Regions from separate parts of the Bradyrhizobium sp. WSM2254 genome, predicted to be linked through region 1. Evidence: riboswitches for the same ligand, from Rfam matches in the RefSeq annotation. Region 1 holds a riboswitch; the other holds the start of a gene.
What was found. Region 1 has a riboswitch for glycine ahead of A3M7_RS0113860 (D-amino acid dehydrogenase). Riboswitches for the same ligand answer to the same signal wherever they lie in the genome.
Positions count from the first base shown of each region.

Region 1 (11,119 bases):
CAGCTACTCGCAGATAGTGCGGCTCCCAGTCGTCGCCATGGGCCAGGACGTCGACCGCCGAGGGCATCGCATGCTTGCTCGAGGTCAGCGAGCGCACTGATGGATTGACCTTGGCGACATCGAGCTCAAGCTTGTCCAATTGCCAGCGCTCGACAAGATCTGACTTGGTGATGACAACGCAATCCGCTAACGCCACCTGCTGGGCTGCTTCTGCGAAATTTCGAATGCTGTTGAGGCCACTGACGCCGTCTACAGTCGTAATGATGTTGCCAGCTTGATAGCCATGCAGCAATTCGGAGGCACTCATCACCGCGTGTATGATAGGCGCCGGATCGGCGAGGCCGGTGGTTTCGACAACGACCTGGCGGAAAGGCGTCACCGCGCCGCTGCGGACCATCGCCAGAAGCTCGGCCAAGGTTGACACGAGATCGTCGCGCACGGCGCAGCACAAACATCCGGACGACAGCAGGACCACATCTTCCGCGACCTCCCGCACCAGCAGGTGGTCCAGTCCTATTTCGCCGAATTCATTGATGATCACCGCCGTCTCGGCGAGACCAGGCTCCCCGAGCAGGTGTCGAAGAAACGTTGTCTTGCCGCTCCCGAGAAATCCCGTCAGCACATGAACCGGGATCCGCGTGTCTAGGGAGGGAGCGGCGGGCTGCATGATTCAGATGACCTCGAATATTGCGTCGACCTCGACCGGAACGTTGCGGGGCAATGAGCTGCAGCCGACCGCCGCGCGAGCGTGGCGTCCTGCCTCGCCAAACACCTCCACCATCAGGTCAGACGCGCCATTGATGACCTTGGGATGATCTTTGAAGTCCGGCTCGGCATTGACAAAGCCACCCAGCCGAATGACCCCGACCACCCTGTCGAGATTGCCGTCCAATGCCTGCTTGAGCTGAGCAAGAATATTGATTGCACAAAGACGCGCAGCTTTTTGGCCTTCCTCCACGGAGAAGTTCGAGCCGAGCTTACCGATGTACTTGTCCTTGCCGCCCTCGCTAGGGACCTGCCCGGAGATGAAGATCTGGCTACCCAGTCTGCGCGCGGGAACGTAGTTGGCGCTTGGAGACGTCGTTGCGGGCAGGTTGATTCCGAGTTGGGCCAGTTTTTGTTCGATCTTTGCTTCCATGGCGCGGTACTCCGGATCTCGGGTTCTCAGTCATCGAATTGCAGTTCCATTCCTTGCGCGAAGGGGAGCTCGGCTCCCTGCGAGCCGGCGATGCTGAGCAAGGCCCGGCAAGTCGTCCGGATGTCCTGGATCGTCCCGCGTTTGACCGCTATTGGGTTGCCCTCCTTCAACCCCGCCAGAATGTCCTCGTGATGAGATGCACTCCAGGGCTTCGAGGGGATCAGTAACGACATGTACATGGTCGGCCCGAACTGCAACCACAGCGACTCGATCAAGAGCATGAGCGTCTCGGATTCGCTCGCCTGGTAGAGCGTGAAATGAAATTTCTGGTTGAAGGAAAGGCAGTTCAGAATGTCACGCTTGGCGATCGCCTGAAGCAACTGCTTATTGATGGACGTCAGGCCGCTAAGGAGCGCAGGCGAAGCTTTCTTGGCGGCGAGCTCAGCTGCCGTACCCTCAAGCAGTTCACGCACTGAAAAGATATCGCTCAGCTTCTCAGCGCTCAGCCTCGGCACGCGTACGGAGCCCCCCTTGGTTTCTTCCAAGGCATTCGCCGCCACGAGCTGGCTCAGCACTTCACGAACCGGCATGGGGCTGGTTCCGAGTCCTGCTGCCAGCTTGCGCAAGCTCATGACCTGGCCGGGAACAAAGGCTCCGACCATAAGTCCTCTACGCATATAGCTCAGCACACGCTCGTAGATGTGGCCCCGCTGCCGCTTGCCTTCTTCGTTGCCGTTTGCGGCAACTTCCGTTTTAGCGATCCGCATCTCCCGCCTCTCTTTTTCTCTTAGGATGTCGCGACGCGCCATCCGATATACCTGAGGACATCAAGACCATCCTTCGAGGAAGACTTCGATGACTTCCGTCATTTTGATCTCATATCGTGATCTGTAGTGGATTTGAGAGCAAGCAGCAACCGCAGCGTGAAGCAATGCTGCAGCAAATCGGCGCACCAGGTGGCTCGGCCCGCCGACTAGGGCAAAGAATGTTGTCCAGAGCACTCCGCATGAGCGGCTCTGGGGCTAAACCGCAGCCCCGACCTGATAGAGCTCGACCTTGGTTCCGTCCGGATCGGCGATGTAGATCGTCAAGCCATAAGGCCCATCATGCAGCTCATTGTAGTAGTGCACGCCGGCCTTTTTCAGCTTGGCGTCTAGCGCACGCACATCATTGACCTCAAAGGCGATATGGTCGAGCTGGCGATGGTCTGCAACCTTGCCGTTGATGAGAGCTATGCCTTGGTGGAAGGCAACGAAGGGCCGTCCGTCAGCCAGCGGCTTGGCCGGCCTGATTGTGAATCCCAGTTGACGGGTATAGAAGTCGACCGACCTGTCGATGTCATTCACCATGATCAATTGGTGACCATAGTTGGTAACCCTCGGCTTCACCTGGTCAGCGATCCAGTCGAGAACGTCGGCCGACGGTGCGATCTCGCAAAAATACTGCTTCCACACCTGCTTGGCCGTGGCTTCCCAATCCGCATTGACGCCGGACACGCAGTCCTCGACGGCGATTACATCGAGATCGCGGAGATAGGCTTCGCGGATGCTCGTCTCGACGCAGGCGTTGGTGGTTGCCCCGGTGATGAACAGGTGCTGTGTCCCCAGCATCTTCAGCATCATCTCGAGCCTGGTCTCGTAGAACGCACCGAAGCGGTGCTTGCGGATCACGAAGGAAGGATTGAACTCGGCCAGCGGCTTGAGCTCGTCGATGATCTCCTCGTCCCAGCTGCCGGCGAGTGCGGACACCTGTTTGCGCCGGGCGGTATGGCCGAGCAGTTTCTTCTTGGCGCGATTCCTGTCGACGGCAAAATGCTCCTGCATTGTCCAGATGACGGGAATATCGGCGTCCTGGCACCGCTTGATCAGTCTTGCCAGCGGCGAGACGATCGAGGACAGGCGCTTTGTATCCACTCCGGAAATGCCCAGCGTTCCCTTCTCGTGGATGAAGGCATTCTGGAGATCGATGACCAGCAGGGCCGACTTGCGATAATCGAGGGCTTCCAGGCTCATTTCTTGTCCTCCGCCATGTCGATACCGAGCACGCCGGCGCGGCCCCAGCTGTCTTTTGGCGTTTCGTGGATCACCACATGCAAATGATCAGGCTTGCAGGCGGCCTCCTCGACCATTGCCTTGGTGATAGCCTTTACAAGTCGGCGCTTCTGTTCGACTGTGCGGCCTTCCCACATTTCGACGACGACAAACGGCATCAGAAATCTCCTCCTTTTTGAGTGGGCAGAGCGCCGGATGCCCAAGTGGGCGCGACAGCCGCGAAGCCCGTAACCAGATCGTTCCTTGCCCGATCGACACCGCTGAGCAGCCACAGGGGACGGTTGGCATAGTTGATCAAAACTTGCTCCTCCATGCACGCGCGGTGGGCGGAATGCTGCGGATCTCGATCGAAATGACTAGTGCCTGGCATCAGCCGGATGACATAGATCGGTTCCGACGGATCGAGCATCTCGAGCACATTCGTTCCGATCTCGTTCAGCCCGACAGCCCTCGGCAGAGGGTCAGCCTGGCCAACGGGCAACAAGACAATCGCCCCCGCCAGTGGCGTAACCGGCCAATACCGACCTTCGCGCCCTTCGCGCAGAAAGTCGGCATAGCTGCGCACTTCCGCGAATAGCTCGCTGTCCCACAGGATGATGTCAGGCCCCAAGATGTCGCGCGCTCCACCAACGACACCCTGGCTCTCGCAAAGACCCAGAAAGACCCAGGGATCGGTCAAGCCGATCGCATGTCCCCATGGATTGTGGATTCCGGACAATCTCTCCTGGCGGAGCGTGGCCTTGCGCGCCACGATACCGGCGACAGCTTCACTCACCGACATTGGAGCGGGCATGAGCGACTCTCGGCCCGCCAACTCCAGTCGGTGGAAGTCCGCGCCACTCATGACGGCAGGGTCACGCATCGACCGCGACCATAGTGGTTGTCGGCGACGGAACCGTTTTCATAGACAACGTCACCGCGCGCAACGGTCATCACCGGCCAACCCTTGAGCGTCCATCCCTCGTAGATGCAGGTACCCTTGCCGGTGTGCTTGACCGTGCGCTGCTCGTCGAGATCGACCAGCACAAGGTCCGCGTCGAAGCCGACATCGATATGGCCCTTCCGCGGCCAGAGCCCGAAGCGTCGCGCAGGGTTGAAAGAGTTGAGCTCGACAAGCCGGGTCAACGGCAAACCGCGCTGATGGACGCCGAAATGAAGCATCAGCGACAGCTCCCAGGGAAAGCTCACCACACCCGGAAATTCGGTCCAAAGATCCTCCAGCTTCTTGGGCAGAAACGGCACGTGGTCGGTCCCAAGGCTGTAGACCGAACCGTTCATGACGCCGTGCCAAAGACCCTCGAGTTCGTTCCGGTCGCGCAACGGCGGCGATATCTTCGCACGCATGTCGAGATCTTCGTCGTAGCACGTGCGGGTGAGGTAATGAGGACAGGTCTCGACCGTCACGCGGACGCCACGCGCCTGGGCCTCGGCGGCGAGTATCGGACCCATGCCGACGGAGGTGTGGACCAGATGAAGCGAGCAGCCGGTCTTCTCGGCAAGGAAGAGCATGCGACGGATGGTTTCCACCTCGCAGAAGGCCGGGCGGGATTCCGTGTATGCGCCGAGATCCTGACGGCCGGTGGCCGCGATCTCCTTTTTGATCCAGGATGCTATCTGGGTGTTCTCGCAGTGAACGTTGATCACCCCGCCGGGAACCTTCGACAAGATGCGCATCGCAGCATAGACCCAGCCGTCGGTCGCCGGCACGATGCCGATCGGATTGTCCGGCTCGTAGCCGAAATAGCATTTGAAGGATTTGACGCCGGTCTTGGCGATGACTTCCGGAATCTCGGCGATATGTTCCTCGCGCTGGATCCCGAAATGAAAGCCGAAGTCGATCACCGAGTTTTCCTCGCCGATCGCTTTGCGCTCCGCGTAGAACGGCAGATAGGACTCCTTCAGATTGCGGATATAGAGAAGCGCTGTCGTCACGCCGCCGGAGGCCGCAGCCGCCGTTTCGGTGCGCATATCCTCGGCAAAGGGAAACTTCACGCCCAGATGGCAGTGCGGGTCGATCAAGCCCGGCATCAACACCCGCCCCTCGGCGTCGATGGTGCGCTTGGCCTCCGGAAGGACTTCGTCAGCCCCGGTCAGGACGATCTTGCCGTCCTTCACCGCGACGCCGCCGTGGAATTCTCCGTCGTGGCGAACCACTCGCGCGTTCTTTATGACCAGATCCGCCTTCATTGTCCTTGCTCCAGTATTGCTTCTATGCGCCGGCTGATGCCTGTCCACTGGCTGCGGCCGACGGTGATCGGTGCACGCGCGCCCATGCCGCGCGCCCAGACAACCTTCAGTCCAAGTTCGGCGGCGGCGTCCCGGTCGATCGTTCCGGGAGGCGCCGCGACATCGACCAGCAGCGCGTGTTTGGGTAGCAAAGCCAGCTGATCGCGCTCGAGCAATCGCTTTGGAACGCTGCCAATGACGATGTCCATGCGATGCAGAACTGCCGGCAATTGTTCGAGCGTCAGCGCCTCTGCACCGGTCGCATAGGCAGCTGCACGCTGAACCGGGTTGCGCGCCGCGACGTGGACATGAGCCCCGAGGCCAACCAACGTCTTCGTAAGAAGCGAGCCGATGGTGCCTTGGCCAACCAGGCAAACGTTGGACTTGTGGATGGTGATCTGCGTGTTTTCAATGATCACCTTCAATACACCCTCGACGATCGCTGGCCCCCGCAGCAGCATGAGATCGACGTCCCATTCGTACTCGTGCAGTGCGATGCCGAGCGCTTTGCAATGGGTCTTTAGATTGTCGCCCGCCCAACCGAGTATGATGTTGCCGGGGCGCCTCATGCCGGCCAACATCTCGCGCGTCGGAATGATCTTTTGCGGACACTTTGGCGCGAAGAGTGCGCCCTCCGCGCTGATACCCGGAATCGGAAACAGCGCTATGTCGGCACCCTTCAATGCGTCGGCTGCATCGGCAGCATGATAGACACCTTCGATGCCCCCGTCAGGCCATGGAAAGCCGTAGGCTCGAACGGCGGCTCCAGCCCGCACGGCACAGCGAGCGATCTCCTGTTCACGTGCGTCGCCAGCTACGATTGCGATGACCATATTCTGCCAACTCATGGGGCCCTTACCTTCTCAATGAGCTGATCCCTGGACATGCCGGTGATGCCCATTGCTTCTGCGGTCCGGCCACCGATCCGATAGTCGGTTCCGACTGCGGCCTGCGCCAGGCGATAGAGCGACGTCGCGACGGGCACGTTGACGTCGGCGATCCGTGCAAACTCCAGGAAGGGTAGCAGGCCGTGACCGAAATCCTCTTTGTAATACCGATACTCGAGCGAATCCGGTCCCTTGATACGGCGATTGGCCTCGCCGCCCGCAATTGCGGCGCGGTAATCGGTGACGTCAATCACGTCAGCCTCCACCGTGCCGAGCAGCTTCATCTCTTCAATCAAATTCGGCAATTCATGCCCGAATGCCCGGGCGACCGCCAAGCGCTCGTCGTCCAATTGCCGCATGACCCGGGCGACCCCGGGCGTCATGGCGTCGACATAGAAAGTGAAGTTGCCGCCGGTCGCCTCGACCCACGCGGCTCCCAGCACCGCGCCGGGGGGATGCAGGACCATGTTCACGTTGGAGAGGTCGGAGGCGATCACGTCACGAACCGGCGTAATACCGGGGTACAATTTCGACGCAACCTCCAGCGCCTCCGCTCCTCCCTTGAGAGCGGCGGCCTTCAGTTGTTTTGCGCGGCCACTAATGGTGACCCCGTCGGGACGGTATTTGCGCGCGACGTATGTAAGGGTCGAGAACTCAACCACCGGAGGCACTGCCCGCCCGGTGCGGGAATAGGCCTCGGCGAATTCCAGTGCTCCTCCGGTGTGACCGGGGTTGAGCACGACCGGTTTGCTCCACGGCCAGCCGGCCCCGGCGAGAGCATTGGCTATGGCCGAGTGCGAGAAGGTCGGCAGCACGACGACCGCCACATCCACTCCGAAAATGGCCGACTTGAGATCTGTCGTAATCAGAGTAGGCTTTGCGACTCCTTCGCCAAGCTTACCATCGAATGCAACGCCGCCAAGCTTGATGTGCGGCTCAAGCGTTTCGGCCGAACGCGCCCAGAAATGAACGGAGTGGCCCGCGAGAACCAATTCTGCGACCGAGGCCGCGCCCCCCGCTCCTCCTCCGAGTACTGCAACCTTCATTCTTTTCTCCGCAGATCGAAGCGCAAACCGCGCCCGCCAACGCAAATATTTGATCACAGTTTATGATCACAAGCGCGATTGTCAAGCGAGAGAATTGCTGACGCCGCATGGACTCAAACCAGACGGGCTACGTTGCCAGTCGGAGCCATTCCGTGATGCTGGGCCCAAATTCGCCGGCAAGGCATTCGGCAACCGTCTCCGCTGTTGCGGCCGAAAGGGTCCAGCCCAGGTGGCCGTGGCCAGTGTTGTAGAAGACGCCCGGCATCCTGCCCCTACCGACACGCGGCATCATGTTCGGCATCATCGGACGCAAGCCGGCCCATGGCACAACGCGGTTGGTGTCGACAGACGGGAACAGCGCTCGCGTCCAATCAACCAGCGGCTTGATCCGATCTTGGCGTATGTCGCGGTTCATGCCGTTGAACTCTGCCGTTCCGGCGACGCGAAAGCGCGCAGCGCCCAATCGACTGGTAACGACCTTGGCGCCATCATCGAGCAGGCTGACCCAAGGCGCCGCTTTCTGACTCCGCTCGTCGTCGAGGTGCACGGTGATCGAATAGCCCTTGACAGGGTAAACGTTGAGCCGGTCGCCGAGCATCGCCGCGAGGTTGCGGCTTGCGGAACCGGCGCATATGACGACACTGTCGGCATCGATCTCATCGACACGAGCGCCGCCTGAAGGCTCGTCACGCGCATACTGGATGCGGAAAATTTCGTCCCGAGCGATCTGCCTCACAGTGGCGTCAAAGACGAAACGCACGCCACGTCTCTCGCATGCCTTGGCGAGACCGCAAACGAACTTGTGGATGTCTCCGGTGGAATCCGACGGGGTATAGAAACCTCCGAAGAAGTCGCCGTGCAGCGTCGGCTCGATCGACTTCACCTCTGCGGCCGTCACTGGACGACGGTCCAAGCCCCCCTCCACGAGAATGGCATTGACCTTCAGCGCGTTTTGGAAACTCTGCTTATCCCGATAGAAGTGAAGGATGCCGCGACGCTCGTGGTCGAAGTCGATGTCCTCGCGCTCGGCAATGGCGAAGAGATGCTTGCGTGCGGCGATGGCGAGCCGTGTCGTCTCAACCGTGTTGTCGCGATAATTCTTGATGTTGAAGATGAATTCGCCAAGCCAGGAATATTTGTGCCAGGTCGGCGCTGGATTCATGAGGAGCGGTGCATCGCGCCTCAACATCCACCTCACTCCCTTGAAGACGGTCGACCAGCTATTCCAGACCTCCGCATTGCTTGCGGAAAGTTGGCCGCCATTGGCGAACGATGTCTCCATGCCCGCGTAGCGCTGACGCTCGATCACCGTAACGGTATAGCCGCGGTTGAGAAGGGCATAGGCGGTGGTGACGCCGGTGATACCGGCGCCGATGACGACAACATGTGGCATTTCGCTCTCCGCGATCGAAGTTGGGAGCGGGCCGAGGCCCGCGGTTTGTCCCCAATCTGTCGCTGTACCTGAGAGATTAACCGCCACGGCTCGGCCGGTACGGTGGTCCCCTTCGGTGGACACTCGAAGTGCCACTCTCCAGATCGTTCAGCTGCATGGTCCCTTTTGCCTGAGAGTTTCCTGGGGGTTGCTCCTTCGGCGCCGGCCAACACCGTCACGACGGCGACCGATCTCTCCCATGCAGCCTATTGAACGCGATAGGTTCTTCTCTCCTGCGCCTCCGCAGCTAGAGCCGGCTCGTCAATTGCCGACGTCGTAAAGAGTCGTGGTCGTCTCGACCGCTTCGTCATGCAGACCAGCGCGCTCGACCGCCGCAGCAGCCAGTTGCCGGGCTTTGCGCCGAATCTGCGGCTCGTCAACCCCCTGCACCTTGCCGTCGACATATGACGCCTTCCCATCGACCCAAGTCTGCACGATCGAAGCGGTCGATGCAGAGAATACCAAAGCTTGCAGTGGATCGTAGAACGGCGTCCATTCGACGTGGTCCAGGTCGAAGAGGACGAAATCGGCCTTCTTGCCGATTTCCAGCGAACCGATCTCGTCGTCCCACATCAACGCCTTCGCACCTTCGATGGTCGCGGCGCGTAGTGCTTGTCGTGCAGTGAATATGTCCGGTTGCAAGCGGGCGTCCTTGAACATACCGGCGACGAGCAGCATTTGCCGCATCAGGTTCATGTTGCCGGCCGCCGACACGCCATCGGTGCCGAGGCCGACTTTAACGCCGGCCTTCACCATCTCCGGATATTTGCCGATCGCGGTTGCACCCTTCCCCAACTTGAATGACGAGCACGGGCAGAAGGCGACGCTGGCGCCACGCTCGGCGAGCAGACGGACCTCTTCGTCGGAAACGGCCGCGCCGTGAGCGATGACTAGGTTCTTTCCTATGCCTCCGGCCCGATCGATACGCGTGATGGGCCAGCAGCCATATTTTTTCTCGCAAACCCTCGCCTCCTCGATCGAGGTGGCGAGATGATAGGTCGTGCCGACGCCCAACCTCTCAGCCAGTTTCACCGCTCCAACGTGGAGTTCGAGGCTACACGGTTCCTTGCCTTCGATATTGACCCAGCAACGCGCACGGCCGTCGAGGGCGCCGTTGTAGCGGACCACACAATCCTCGAGCACCTTGAGTGCGGCCTCGGCGTTCGGGAAGAAATGATGATCCACCATTTCCTGGGTCCATCCGCGGGGGAGCTCGGGCGGTGGATTGTCGGCCGCGTGCCGCCCGGTGATGCCGCGAATGCCGACGTTTTCCATCGCGCGAACGACGATGCCGGGATCGTATTGCGATCCCATGTCGAGAAAACATGTGGTGCCACAACGCAGCATCTCGGTGATGCCCAGCAGCGCACCCCAATATTCGTCTTCTTCGGTGATGTGAGCGTAAAAGGGCTTAGCCCAGTGGAACACCCAGGCCCGGGTGTTGAGATTGTCCGGGAAGACTGCGCGCGACAGCGTCTCCGAAAGATGAACGTGGCTGTCGACGAAGCCCGGGCAGACACCGAGCATCTTGCCATCGATCACCTTGTCGAAAGTGACGCTTTTTTGCCGCGCGGCCACGTCATCGGCCGGACCGATATCCGAGATGCGGTCGTTCTCGACCACGAGACTGGCGTTGCGCACGACCGTGTCGTTCTTGTCGACCGTGAAGGCGAAGTTCAAGTCCTTGATCAGCGTGCGCATGCCTCTTCACCCAATACTCTGCCATCACGACCGCCCCACCTGACTGCCGCGCCATAACGCCGGGCAGTTTCGTGCGACCTTTAACCAAGCGAACAGCTCCTCCCCGCTTGGAGCCTCCGTCAAGCGACGGCGGCCCTGCGCACGGCCCCGCTTTTCCTGGCCGTACCCACGGGAATCAACCGGTCGGTGTCGGCATAGTCGGAAAGCAGTTCCGACCCATTGGCGGTCACCAGCAGCATATCCTTGTTCTGCATGCCGAAGCCATGGCCGGTGTCATAGCAAAGCGGCTCGAAACCAAGCACCATGTTCGCCTCGAGCGGCGCGTCGGTGCCCGGCTTGCCCAGCACTGGCGTCAGTCCAAGGTAGGGATCTTCGTGCAGGTGCAGGCCAATACCGTGGCCCACGAACGAGATCGGCGGCAGATCTAGCTTGGCGAGCTTCGCAATGAACGCATCGTAGATATTGCGACAGCTCGCGCCCGGCTTCACTTTCTCCATGATTTCGTATTTGCATTCGACCAAATGCGCCCAGATCTTCTCGGCCATGGGCGGTGCCTCGCCGACGATCGCGGTTCGGCAGACGCCAGCCTGATACCCGTCGATGACGGAGAATATCTCCACACGGCAGACGTCCCCCCG
Region 1 is NZ_AXAB01000018.1:192,673-203,791, reverse strand. It holds gene A3M7_RS0113905 (GTP-binding protein) at 1-667, opposite strand, end outside; gene A3M7_RS0113900 (RidA family protein) at 671-1,138, opposite strand; gene A3M7_RS0113895 (GntR family transcriptional regulator) at 1,165-1,947, opposite strand; gene A3M7_RS0113890 (isochorismatase family protein) at 2,161-3,150, opposite strand; gene A3M7_RS0113885 (2-hydroxymuconate tautomerase) at 3,147-3,347, opposite strand; gene A3M7_RS0113880 (resolvase) at 3,347-3,982, opposite strand; gene A3M7_RS0113875 (dihydroorotase family protein) at 4,030-5,376, opposite strand; gene A3M7_RS0113870 (dipicolinate synthase subunit DpsA) at 5,373-6,263, opposite strand; gene A3M7_RS0113865 (NAD/NADP octopine/nopaline dehydrogenase family protein) at 6,260-7,348, opposite strand; gene A3M7_RS0113860 (D-amino acid dehydrogenase) at 7,476-8,741, opposite strand; glycine riboswitch at 8,888-8,990, opposite strand; gene A3M7_RS0113855 (amidohydrolase family protein) at 9,042-10,481, opposite strand; gene A3M7_RS0113850 (Xaa-Pro peptidase family protein) at 10,601-11,119, opposite strand, start outside.

Region 2 (11,119 bases), on a different contig from region 1:
TGTCGGCGATCTCGGCCGCGGACAGATGCGAGAACAGCGGCACCCGCGCCAGCATGCCCCAAGTGACGACGAAATCGCGCCGCTTCACCTCTTCGGCGAACGCCGAGGAGATGATCGCGACCGGCAGAGCGATCATCGCGAAGCCGCTGATGATGGCGAAGGTGGAGATGAACTTGCCGAGCGGCGTCACCGGCACGACGTCGCCGTAGCCGACGGTGCCCAGCGTCACGATCGCCCACCACATCGCCTGCGGAATGGTGCCGAGCTTGTCCGGCTGCACGTCGCGCTCGACGACATAGAGCAGCGAGGCAAAGGTCAGCACCGCGCCGATCAGGATGACGATGCAGCCGATCAGCGCGCGCCGCTCGGCATGGACGGCGGCGAGCAGCGAACGCATCGCCGGCGAATAGCGGATCAGCTTGAAGAACGGCAGCACGCCGAGCCCGGCCAGCGTCGCGTGCCGGCCGGTGGCGAGCACCACCGCGGCCGGCAGGAACGCCATGAGGTCGATGATGCCGAGCGCCGAGAAGACATAGCCCAGCCGGTCGGACAGCGCCGAGCCCCTGCGCTGGGTGTGCCCCGCCACCGTCCACAGCCGCGCCAGATATTCGAGCGCGAACACGATGACGGCGAGGATGGCGATCGCGCTGAACAGCGTGTCGAACCGCGCGTCGAGCTCCGGCACCGAGGCGAGGATCATCGCGGCCACATTGAGCACGATGACGCCGATGATCAGCTGGATGAAGCGCGACCCGACCGAATAGGCCAGCGGATCGTGCTCCAGCAGTTCGTAGAGGCGATCCCTCAAATCGGGATCGCCAAGCCCACGTCCGCGCGGAACGGGGGGCATGATGTTTACGCGCCTGCCATCGCTTTTTCGATCGCCGCGAGCGCCTCGGTCGCCCTAGCGCCATCGGGGCCGCCGGCCTGCGCCATGTCGGGCCGGCCGCCGCCGCCCTTGCCGCCGAGCGCTTCGGAGGCGACGCGGACGAGGTTCACGGCGTTGAAGCGCGCGGTGAGATCGGCGGTGACGCCGACCACGATGCCGGCCTTGCCGTCCTCGGTGACGCCGACGATGGCGACCACGCCGGAGCCGATCTGCTTCTTGCCGTCGTCGGCGAGGCTCTTGAGATCCTTCATCTCGATGCCTTCGACCGCACGCGCCATCAGCTTGACGTCGCCGACCTCGCGCACGCCCGAGGCTGCGCCGTTGCCGCCGGCAGACGCGCCGCCGCCCATCGCGAGCTTCTTGCGGGCGTCGGAGAGCTCGCGCTCGAGCTTCTTGCGCTCCTCCATCAGGGCGGTGATGCGCGCCGGGACGTCGTCGATCGAGGTGCGCAGCTCGTTCGCCGCGGTCTTCGCCAGCGCCATGGTGTCGTTGGCATGCCTGCGCGCATAATTGCCGGTGAGCGCCTCGATGCGGCGCACGCCGGAGGCGACCGCGCTCTCGCCGGTCAGCGTGATCAGGCCGATGTCGCCGGTGCGCTTCACATGGGTGCCGCCGCAGAGCTCGACCGACCAGCCGAGCGCATTGGCGCCGCGCTCGCGCGCGGTCCGGCCCATCGAGACCACGCGGACTTCGTCGCCATATTTCTCGCCAAACAGGGCGCGCGCCCCCGCTTCGCGGGCTTCATCGACGCCCATGACGCGGGTCGTGACCTCGTCGTTCTCCAGCACCACGTCGTTGGCGATGTCCTCGACGCGGGCCAGTTCCTCCGCCGTGATCGGCTTCGGATGCACGAAGTCGAAACGCAGACGATCCGGCGCGACCATCGAGCCGCGCTGGGCGATGTGATCGCCGAGCACCTGGCGCAGCGCCTCGTGGATGAGGTGCGTCGCTGAGTGATGCGCTCGGATCGACGAGCGACGCGAATGATCGACCTCGAGCTGCAGCGCGGTGCCGAGCTTGATTTCGCCGCTCTCCACCGTGCCGATATGGACGAAGAGATCGCCGAGCTTCTTCTGCGTGTCGGTGACGCGGAACCTGATACCGCCCTCCCCGAGCAGCACGCCGGTGTCACCGACCTGGCCGCCGGACTCCGCGTAGAACGGCGTCTGGTTCAGCACCAGCGCGCCGGTCTCGCCGGCCTTGAGGCTCGTGGCTTCCTGGCCGTCCTTCACCAGCGCGGACACCACGCCTTCGGCGGTCTCGGTCTCGTAGCCCAGGAATTCGGTGGCCCCGAGCTTTTCGCGCAGCGGGAACCAGATCGCCTCGGAGGCCGCCTCGCCCGAGCCCTTCCAGGACTCGCGCGCCTTGGCCTTCTGGCGCTCCATCGCGTCGGTAAACGAAGCTTGATCCACGCCGATGCCGCGCGACTTCAGCGCGTCCTGCGTCAGGTCCAGCGGGAAGCCGTAGGTGTCGTACAGCGTGAAGGCGACGTCGCCGTCGAACATGTCGCCCTTCTTCAACGAAGCGCTCTTCTCGTCGAGGATGGCAAGGCCCCGCACCAGCGTCTTGCGGAAGCGGGTCTCTTCCAGCCGCAGCGTTTCCTCGATCAGATTTTCCGCGCGCATCAGCTCCGGATAGGCCTGGCCCATCTCGCGGACCAGCGCCCAGACCAGGCGGTGCATCAGCGGCTCTTTCGCGCCGAGAAGCTGCGCATGGCGCATCGCGCGGCGCATGATCCGGCGCAGCACATAGCCGCGGCCTTCATTGGAGGGCAGCACGCCGTCGGAGACGAGGAAGGCCGAGGAGCGTAAGTGGTCGGCGATGACGCGGAACGAGGCGACAGTCTGCTCGTTCGGCCCGCTGCCGAGCGCGGAGGCGGTCGCGTCGATCAGGTGGCGGAACAGATCGGTCTCGAACACGCTGTCCACGCCCTGCATGATGCAGGCCATGCGCTCCAGGCCCATGCCGGTGTCGATCGAGGGACGCGGCAGATCCACGCGCTCCTCCTTCGTCACCTGCTCGTATTGCATGAACACCAGATTCCAGAATTCGAGGAAGCGGTCGCCGTCCTCCTCAGGAGAACCGGGAGGGCCACCCCAGATATGGTCACCGCGATCGATAAAAATCTCCGAGCACGGGCCGCACGGCCCGGTGTCGCCCATCGCCCAGAAATTGTCCGAGGTCGGGATGCGGATGATGCGGTCGTCGGAGAAGCCGGCGATCTTCTTCCAGAGCCCATGCGCCTCGTCGTCGGTGTGGTAGACCGTGACGAGCAGCTTGTCCTTCTTCAGCCCAAAGTCCTTGGTGATGAGCGTCCAGGCCAGCTCGATCGCGCGCTCCTTGAAATAGTCGCCGAACGAGAAGTTGCCGAGCATCTCGAAGAAGGTGAGATGGCGCGCGGTGTAGCCGACATTGTCGAGGTCGTTGTGCTTGCCGCCGGCGCGCACGCATTTCTGCGAGGTGGTGGCGCGCTGATAGGGCCGCTTCTCGACGCCGGTGAAGACGTTCTTGAACTGCACCATGCCGGCATTGGTGAACATCAACGTCGGATCGTTGCGCGGCACCAATGGCGAGGACGGCACGATCTCGTGGCCGTTCTCGGCAAAGAAGTTCAGAAAGGTCGACCTGATCTCGTTGACGCCGCTCATGTTCATCCAATCGGGTGTGTTCGGACCCGCGACCGCCGTCCAAACCGGAAATTAAGGCTGATATCTGCGGGCCAAAGCGCTTTTAGACAAGGCCAGCTTCGCTGTCCAGAAACTGTGCAGAGAGATCAGAGGGTTGCCGCAGGCGCGCAATCCCGTTGCAATCCCGTTGAAAGGCGCAATCCCCGCGTTGACAGGCTTGGCTGCCCTGTGGTCTCTACCCATCTGTATCGTACGGCCACGTCGGGAGAGACCGGCTTTGGTGCCGGCGCCGAAGGAGCAACCGCCCCGGAAACTCTCAGGCAAAAGGACCGCGTGGCTTTGACAGCATCTGGAAAGAGGCGCCGACGGGCTTGAGGCCCGGACTGCGTCCGCCGACGGGATAATACTCTCAGGCACAGCGACAGATGGGGCTTCGACTGGTTGGCTCGGGGAATCGTCCCCGGGGAACCGCCGAGGGCCCCTGTGATGCTTGCACCCGACCAAGACTCCCTAAAACGTACGCCCCTCCACGACCTTCATGTGTCCCTCGGCGGCAAGATGGTGCCGTTCGCGGGCTATGACATGCCCGTGCAGTACCCCGCGGGCGTGCTGAAGGAACATCTCCATACCCGCAGCTCCGCCGGCCTGTTCGACGTCTCCCACATGGGCCAGATCCGCTTGCTGCCGAAGTCCGGCAAGGTCGAGGACGCCGCCCGCGCGCTGGAACGGCTGGTGCCGCAGGACATCGTCGCGATTGCGCCGGGCCGGCAGCGCTACGCCCAGTTCACCAATGAAGATGGCGGCATTCTCGACGACCTGATGGTCGCCAATTTCGGCGATCACCTGTTCCTGGTCGTCAACGCCGCCTGCAAGGCCGAGGACGAGGCGCATCTGCGCGCGCATCTGTCCGACGACTGCGTCATCGATTCGCTGGCCGACCGCGCCCTGATCGCGCTCCAGGGCCCGAAGGCCGAATCCGCGCTGGCGAAATTCTGTGCAGAGGCGCCGTCCGTGAAGTTCATGGACGCCGGCCCGCACAAGGTCGCCGGCCTCGACTGCTTCGTCTCGCGCTCCGGCTACACCGGCGAGGACGGGTTCGAGATTTCGGTTCCGGCCGCGGACGCCGAGCGTCTGGCAAAAAGTCTGCTGGAAAACCCTGACGTGCTGCCGATCGGCCTCGGCGCCCGCGACAGCCTGCGGCTGGAGGCCGGGCTCTGCCTCTACGGCCACGACATCGACACCGCCACCACGCCGGTCGAGGCCGCGCTGGAATGGTCGGTGCAGAAAAGCCGCCGCAGCGGCGGCGCCCGCGCCGGTGGTTTCCCCGGCGCCGAGAAGATCCTCGCCCATTTCGATCAGGGTGCCGGCCGCCGCCGCGTCGGCCTGCGCGCGGAAGGCCGCGCGCCGGTGCGCGAGGGCGCGCTGCTGTTTGCGGATGCGACATCCGCCGCGCCGATCGGAACGGTCACATCGGGCGGCTTCGGCCCGAGCCTGAACGCGCCGGTCGCGATGGGCTACGTGCCCACCGCACTGGGCGCGCTCGGCACCAGCCTCTTCGCCGAGGTGCGCGGCCAGCGACTGCCGCTCACGGTCGCCGCCATGCCCTTCGTGAAAAACACCTACAAACGCTGAGGACTTCAGAAATGACCACGACGCTGTACACCTCCGATCATGAATGGCTCGCCATCGAGGGCGACGTCGCCACCGTCGGCATCACCGACTACGCGCAGCAGCAGCTCGGCGACGTCGTGTTCGTCGAACTGCCCAAGCTTGGCCGCGTGCTGAAGAAGGCGGAAGCCGCCGCCGTGGTGGAATCGGTGAAGGCCGCCTCCGACGTCTACGCGCCTGTTACGGGCGAAGTGCTCGAGACCAACGCCGCGCTCGCCGCCGAGCCGGCGCTGGTGAACACCGATGCGCAAGGCGCCGCCTGGTTCTTCAAGATCAAGATTGCCGACAAGAGCGAACTCGGCGGCCTCATGGATGAAGCCGCCTACAAGGCCCACACGGCGTGAGGATATGACCCGAGCCGTTTCAACATACTCACTGTCATGCCCCGCGAAGGCGGGGCATCCAGTAAACGCAGCCGGTTCGGCCAGAACCGAGAGGCCGCGGCGTACTGGATCGCCCGCCTTCGCGGGCGATGACAGCAACTCCTAGCGAGGACCCATGATGACCGCGCACCGCAAATCCAACGGCGACACCGCCAATTTCGCTCGCCGCCACATCGGCCCGTCGGCGCGCGACGTCGCCGCGATGCTGGAGGCCGTCAACGCCAAGAGCGTCGACGCGCTGATGGCGGAAACGCTGCCGGCCTCGATCCGGCAGGCCGCCCCGCTCGATCTCGGCAAGCCGCTCAGCGAGACCGAGGCGATCGCGCATATGGGCGAGCTCGCTGCCCAAAACCAGGTCTTCACCTCGCTGATCGGCCAGGGCTATTCGGGCACGATCCTGCCCGCGGTGATCCAGCGCAACATCCTGGAAAATCCGGCCTGGTACACCGCCTACACGCCGTACCAGCCGGAGATCAGCCAGGGCCGGCTGGAGGCGCTGTTCAACTTCCAGACCATGATCTGCGACCTCACCGGGCTCGACGTCGCCAACGCCTCGCTGCTCGACGAGGCGACCGCGGCAGCCGAAGCGATGGCGCTGGCGGAGCGGCACTCGCGGGTCGAAGCGAAGGCCTTCTTCGTCGACAAGGACGTGCATCCGCAGACGTTAGCTGTGATGCGCACCCGCGCCGAGCCGCTCGGCTGGAAGCTGATCGTCGGCGATCCTCTCACCGAACTCGACAGCGCCGACGTGCTCGGCGCGCTGCTGCAATATCCCGGCAGTTCGGGCGCAGTGCGCGATCTCAGGCCCGCAATCGCGACGCTGAAGGCCAAGGGCGCCCTCGCGATCGTTGCCGCCGACCTGCTGGCCCTGACGCTGCTCGCCTCGCCCGGCGAGCTCGGGGCCGACATCGCGATCGGCTCGGCGCAGCGCTTCGGCGTGCCGATGGGCTATGGCGGGCCGCACGCGGCCTACATGGCGGTGCGCGATGCGCTGAAGCGCTCGCTGCCCGGCCGCATCGTCGGCCTCTCCGTGGATTCGCGCGGGATGCCGGCCTACCGCCTCGCGCTCCAGACCCGCGAGCAGCACATCCGCCGCGAGAAGGCGACCTCCAACATCTGCACCGCGCAGGTGCTGCTCGCCGTGATCGCCGCGATGTATGCGGTCTATCACGGCCCCGAAGGCCTTGCGCAGATCGCGCGCCAGGTGCATCGCCGCGCTGCCGTGCTCGCCAGCGGGCTGCGCAAGATCGGCTTTGCGCCTGCTAGCGAAAACTTCTTCGACACGCTCAGCGTCGATGCCGGCGCCAAGCGCGCCGAGATCGTCGCGCGCGCGGCTGCCGAGAAGATCAATCTCGGCGTCGGTGATGCGGCTTTGCGCATCGCGCTCGACGAGACCACCACGCCCGCGACCGTCGAGGCGGTCTGGCGCGCCTTCGGCGGCCAGCTTGCTTACGCCGAGATCGACGCCACCACGCACGAGGCGCTGCCGGAGGCGCTGAAGCGCACGACCGCGTTCCTCATCCATCCGGTGTTCCACGCGCATCGCTCGGAGACCGAGATGCTGCGCTACATGCGCAAGCTCAGCGACCGCGACCTCGCGCTCGACCGCGCGATGATCCCGCTCGGCTCCTGCACCATGAAGCTGAACGCGACCACCGAGATGATGCCGCTGACCTGGCCGGAATTCGGCTCCCTGCACCCGTTCGCCCCGCGCGAGCAGGCCAAGGGCTATCACGCGCTGTTCGCGCGGCTGGAAAAGTGGCTGTGCGACATTACCGGCTATGATGCGATCTCGCTGCAGCCGAATTCCGGCGCGCAGGGCGAATATGCCGGGCTTCTGGCGATCCGCGCCTATCACGCCGCGCGCGGAGAGACGCATCGCAAGATCTGCCTGATCCCCTCCTCCGCCCACGGCACTAACCCGGCCTCGGCCGCGATGGTCGGCATGGACGTGGTGGTGGTCGCTTGCGAGAAGAACGGCGACGTCGACGTCAATGATCTCCGCGCCAAGGCCGACAAGCATGCGAATGACCTCGCCGCGGTGATGATCACCTATCCCTCGACCCACGGCGTGTTCGAGGAGCACATAAGCGAGATCTGCGACATCGTGCACGGCCATGGCGGCCAGGTGTATCTCGACGGCGCCAACCTCAACGCGCAGGTCGGTCTGTCACGGCCCGGCGATTACGGCGCCGACGTCAGCCATCTCAACCTGCACAAGACCTTCTGCATTCCGCATGGCGGCGGCGGCCCGGGCATGGGCCCGATCGGCGTCAAGGCGCATCTTGCGCCGTTCCTGCCGGGCCACCCCGCGACGAATGGGGATGCGCCGGTCGGCCCGGTCTCGGCCGCACCGTTCGGCTCGGCCTCGATCCTGACCATCTCCTACATCTATATCCTGATGATGGGCGGCGAAGGGCTGAAGCGCGCCACCGAGATCGCGATCCTCAACGCCAACTACATTGCAGCAAGGCTCGATGCGCATTTCCCGGTGCTCTACAAGAACGCGAAGGGCCGCGTCGCGCATGAGTGCATCGTCGATCCCCGTGCGCTGAAGACGACCAGCGGCGTCACCGTGGACGACATCGCCAAGCGCCTGATCGATTACGGCTTCCACGCTCCGACCATGAGCTTCCCGGTGCCGGGCACGCTGATGATCGAGCCGACCGAATCGGAATCGAAGGCGGAGCTGGATCGCTTCTGCGAGGCGATGATCGCGATCCGGAAGGAAATCGCCGAGGTCGAGGCCGGCCGCTTCAAGATCGAGGCGTCGCCTTTGCGCCAAGCCCCGCACACCGTGCACGACATCGCGGATGATGCGTGGAATCGCGCCTACACGCGTGCCGAGGGCTGCTTCCCCGACGGCGTCTCGCGCACCGACAAATACTGGAGCCCTGTGGGGCGCGTCGACAACGTCTATGGCGACCGCAACCTGGTGTGCTCCTGCCCGCCGGTGAGCGACTACGCCGAGGCGGCGGAGTAAGGGATTCGTAGGATGGGTAGAGCGCAGCGAAACCCATCACTTCGTTCCCTTCCGGCGATAGGAAAGCGATGGGTATCGCTGCGCTCTACCCATCCATCCTACAATCTAGCTTACGGCGCCACCAGCGAACGACTTTGGGCGTCCCAACGCCAAAGTCGTTCGTTGGTCAGAAGCGTGCCGCCCCACCAGCGCCGGATCGGATTGTGGCTGAGGAAGTCTTCCCGGCCCGCAAGCACGGCTTTGCCGAAGTCCGTCAGCAACAGCCGGCTCCGGCGATAGGCGGCGTTGCGACCTCGCGCATCGTGCGGAGCAAGCGTTGCGAGCTTCGGATCGAGACCGGCGACCGCCGGCATCGGACCGGACGCGAGCCCTTCGAGCAAAGGGCCGAGCTCCCACTGGTCGAACACGCGTGTTTCGAGCAGGCCGCCCGGCTGAAACAGCTCCTTGGTACGGTTGTGTCCCCTCGCAATCAGTTCGAGAAGCCGCGCTTCCGTCGCTCCCAATCCGGTGATTGGTGACGGCAGTTCTGCCAGCAATTCTTCCATCGCCGGCTTCAGGAAGGGTAGCCTGGGGAAATCCCTGCCGAGCAATCCGGAACAGAGCTCCGGCGTTGGCGCCCGGTAGGCCTCCCAGGCCATGCGGGCGACCTCGAATTCGCGCTCCGTCACATCGACCGCCCGCACCGCACGATCGCGAAGCCCAGCGACGTCTGCTCCGAGCAAATCGAAATCGACCAGTCGCAATTTCAGGCGCTCGGCCATGTAGGGTTCGGCGCGGAGATAATCGAGGATCCAGATCAGCTGCAATTGATTGTTCGGGGCGGGATCAAACCACAGCTCGATGAGCTCGACGCCGCAGGTCTCGCAGAACCAGACCAGCGGGAGTTCCTTGTGCGCGAGACCGGTCTCAGGAGACCGGGCAACAAGATCGGACCAACGCACCTCCGGATCGCCTCTGAAAAAGCCTCCCGTGAGGTAGGTCCCGAGGTGGTGCGACGTGGGCAGCGGTCCCGACACGAACCGAAAGATGAGCGGAACAACCATGTCGGCGCGATCGGCATAGGTGAGACCGACGCCGGACGAACTGGTCAGGATCATGCGCTTCATCGTCGACGCACCCACCCCCACGCACAAAACGAAACGGGCGCCGAAGACGTCGGCAACTCAACGTCCTCAGCGCCCGCTCCTCGCGAAAAACTTTCCGCGTTAAAACCTACTCTTCCGTCGGCTCCTCGCCGTCGGCGTCGCGCTCCGGCGTACCGGCCAGGATCTGCTCGGCGATCAGGCCGGAGTTCTGGCGGATCGCTGTCTCGATCTTGGCGGTGATGTCGGGGTTGGCCTTCAAAAACGCCTTCGAGTTCTCGCGGCCCTGGCCGAGGCGCTGGCTGTCATAGGAGAACCAGGCGCCGGACTTCTCGACGATGCCGGCCTTGACGCCGAGATCGAGGATCTCGCCCATCTTGGAAACGCCCTCGCCGTACATGATGTCGAATTCGACCTGCTTGAAGGGCGGCGCCAGCTTGTTCTTCACCACCTTGACGCGCGTGGTGTTGCCGACCACTTCGTCGCGCTCCTTGATCGCGCCGATGCGGCGGATGTCGAGGCGGACGGAGGCGTAGAACTTCAGCGCGTTGCCGCCGGTGGTGGTCTCCGGTGAGCCATACATCACACCGATCTTCATGCGGATCTGGTTGATGAAGATCACCATGGTGTGGGACTTGTTGATGGACGCCGTGAGCTTGCGCAGCGCCTGACTCATCAACCGCGCTTGGAGACCCGGCAGCGATTCACCCATCTCGCCCTCGAGTTCGGCCTTTGGCACCAGCGCCGCGACCGAATCGACCACCAGAACGTCCACCGCACCCGAACGCACCAGCGTGTCGCAGATCTCAAGCGCCTGCTCGCCGGTGTCAGGCTGCGAGATCAGCAGCTCGTCGATGTTGACCCCGAGCTTCCTCGCATAGACCGGGTCGAGCGCGTGCTCGGCGTCGATGAAGGCGCAGATGCCGCCCTTCTTCTGCGCTTCGGCCACCGTGTGCAGCGCCAGCGTGGTCTTGCCCGAGGATTCCGGCCCGTAGATTTCCACGACGCGCCCCTTCGGCAGGCCGCCGATCCCGAGCGCGATATCGAGCCCGAGCGAGCCTGACGACACCGCCTCGACATCCATCGACCGGTCGTTCTTGCCCAGCTTCATCACGGAACCCTTGCCGAACTGGCGCTCGATCTGGGAGAGCGCGGCGGCCAGAGCTTTACTCTTGTCCATGGAAGATCCTTCGACGATACGCAGGGCAGTTGCGGACATTGGGTCGTGCTCCTTATGGCGAGGATTCGCTAGGGGGACAAACGATTGGCGAGGCGGGCCGGCGATAAAAGCAATGTACCCTATTTGTTCCGAGTTCGCAATATGTTCTTTTACGGATTTGGGTACTGTCCGTATTTAACCCCTAGTGTCCTAAGCTGAATTCGGAAGTGTCCTATTTTGTTCGCGTCCCGCCACAACCTGTTCATGCGTGTTTAGGATTAACTCGTTGTGGGTGTAGCGAATAAAGGCCGGGGCGTTCCGCTAAGAG
Region 2 is NZ_KI421444.1:125,751-136,869, reverse strand. It holds gene A3M7_RS0138395 (cyclic nucleotide-gated ion channel) at 1-850, opposite strand, end outside; gene alaS (alanine--tRNA ligase) at 856-3,537, opposite strand; glycine riboswitch at 3,769-3,857, shown strand; gene gcvT (glycine cleavage system aminomethyltransferase GcvT) at 4,003-5,148, shown strand; gene gcvH (glycine cleavage system protein GcvH) at 5,160-5,528, shown strand; gene gcvP (aminomethyl-transferring glycine dehydrogenase) at 5,686-8,550, shown strand; gene A3M7_RS0138370 (hypothetical protein) at 8,661-9,647, opposite strand; gene recA (recombinase RecA) at 9,763-10,851, opposite strand.
Region 2: it holds a riboswitch for glycine, as region 1 does, so the genes downstream of both, gcvT (glycine cleavage system aminomethyltransferase GcvT) here and A3M7_RS0113860 (D-amino acid dehydrogenase) in region 1, are expected to answer to the same signal.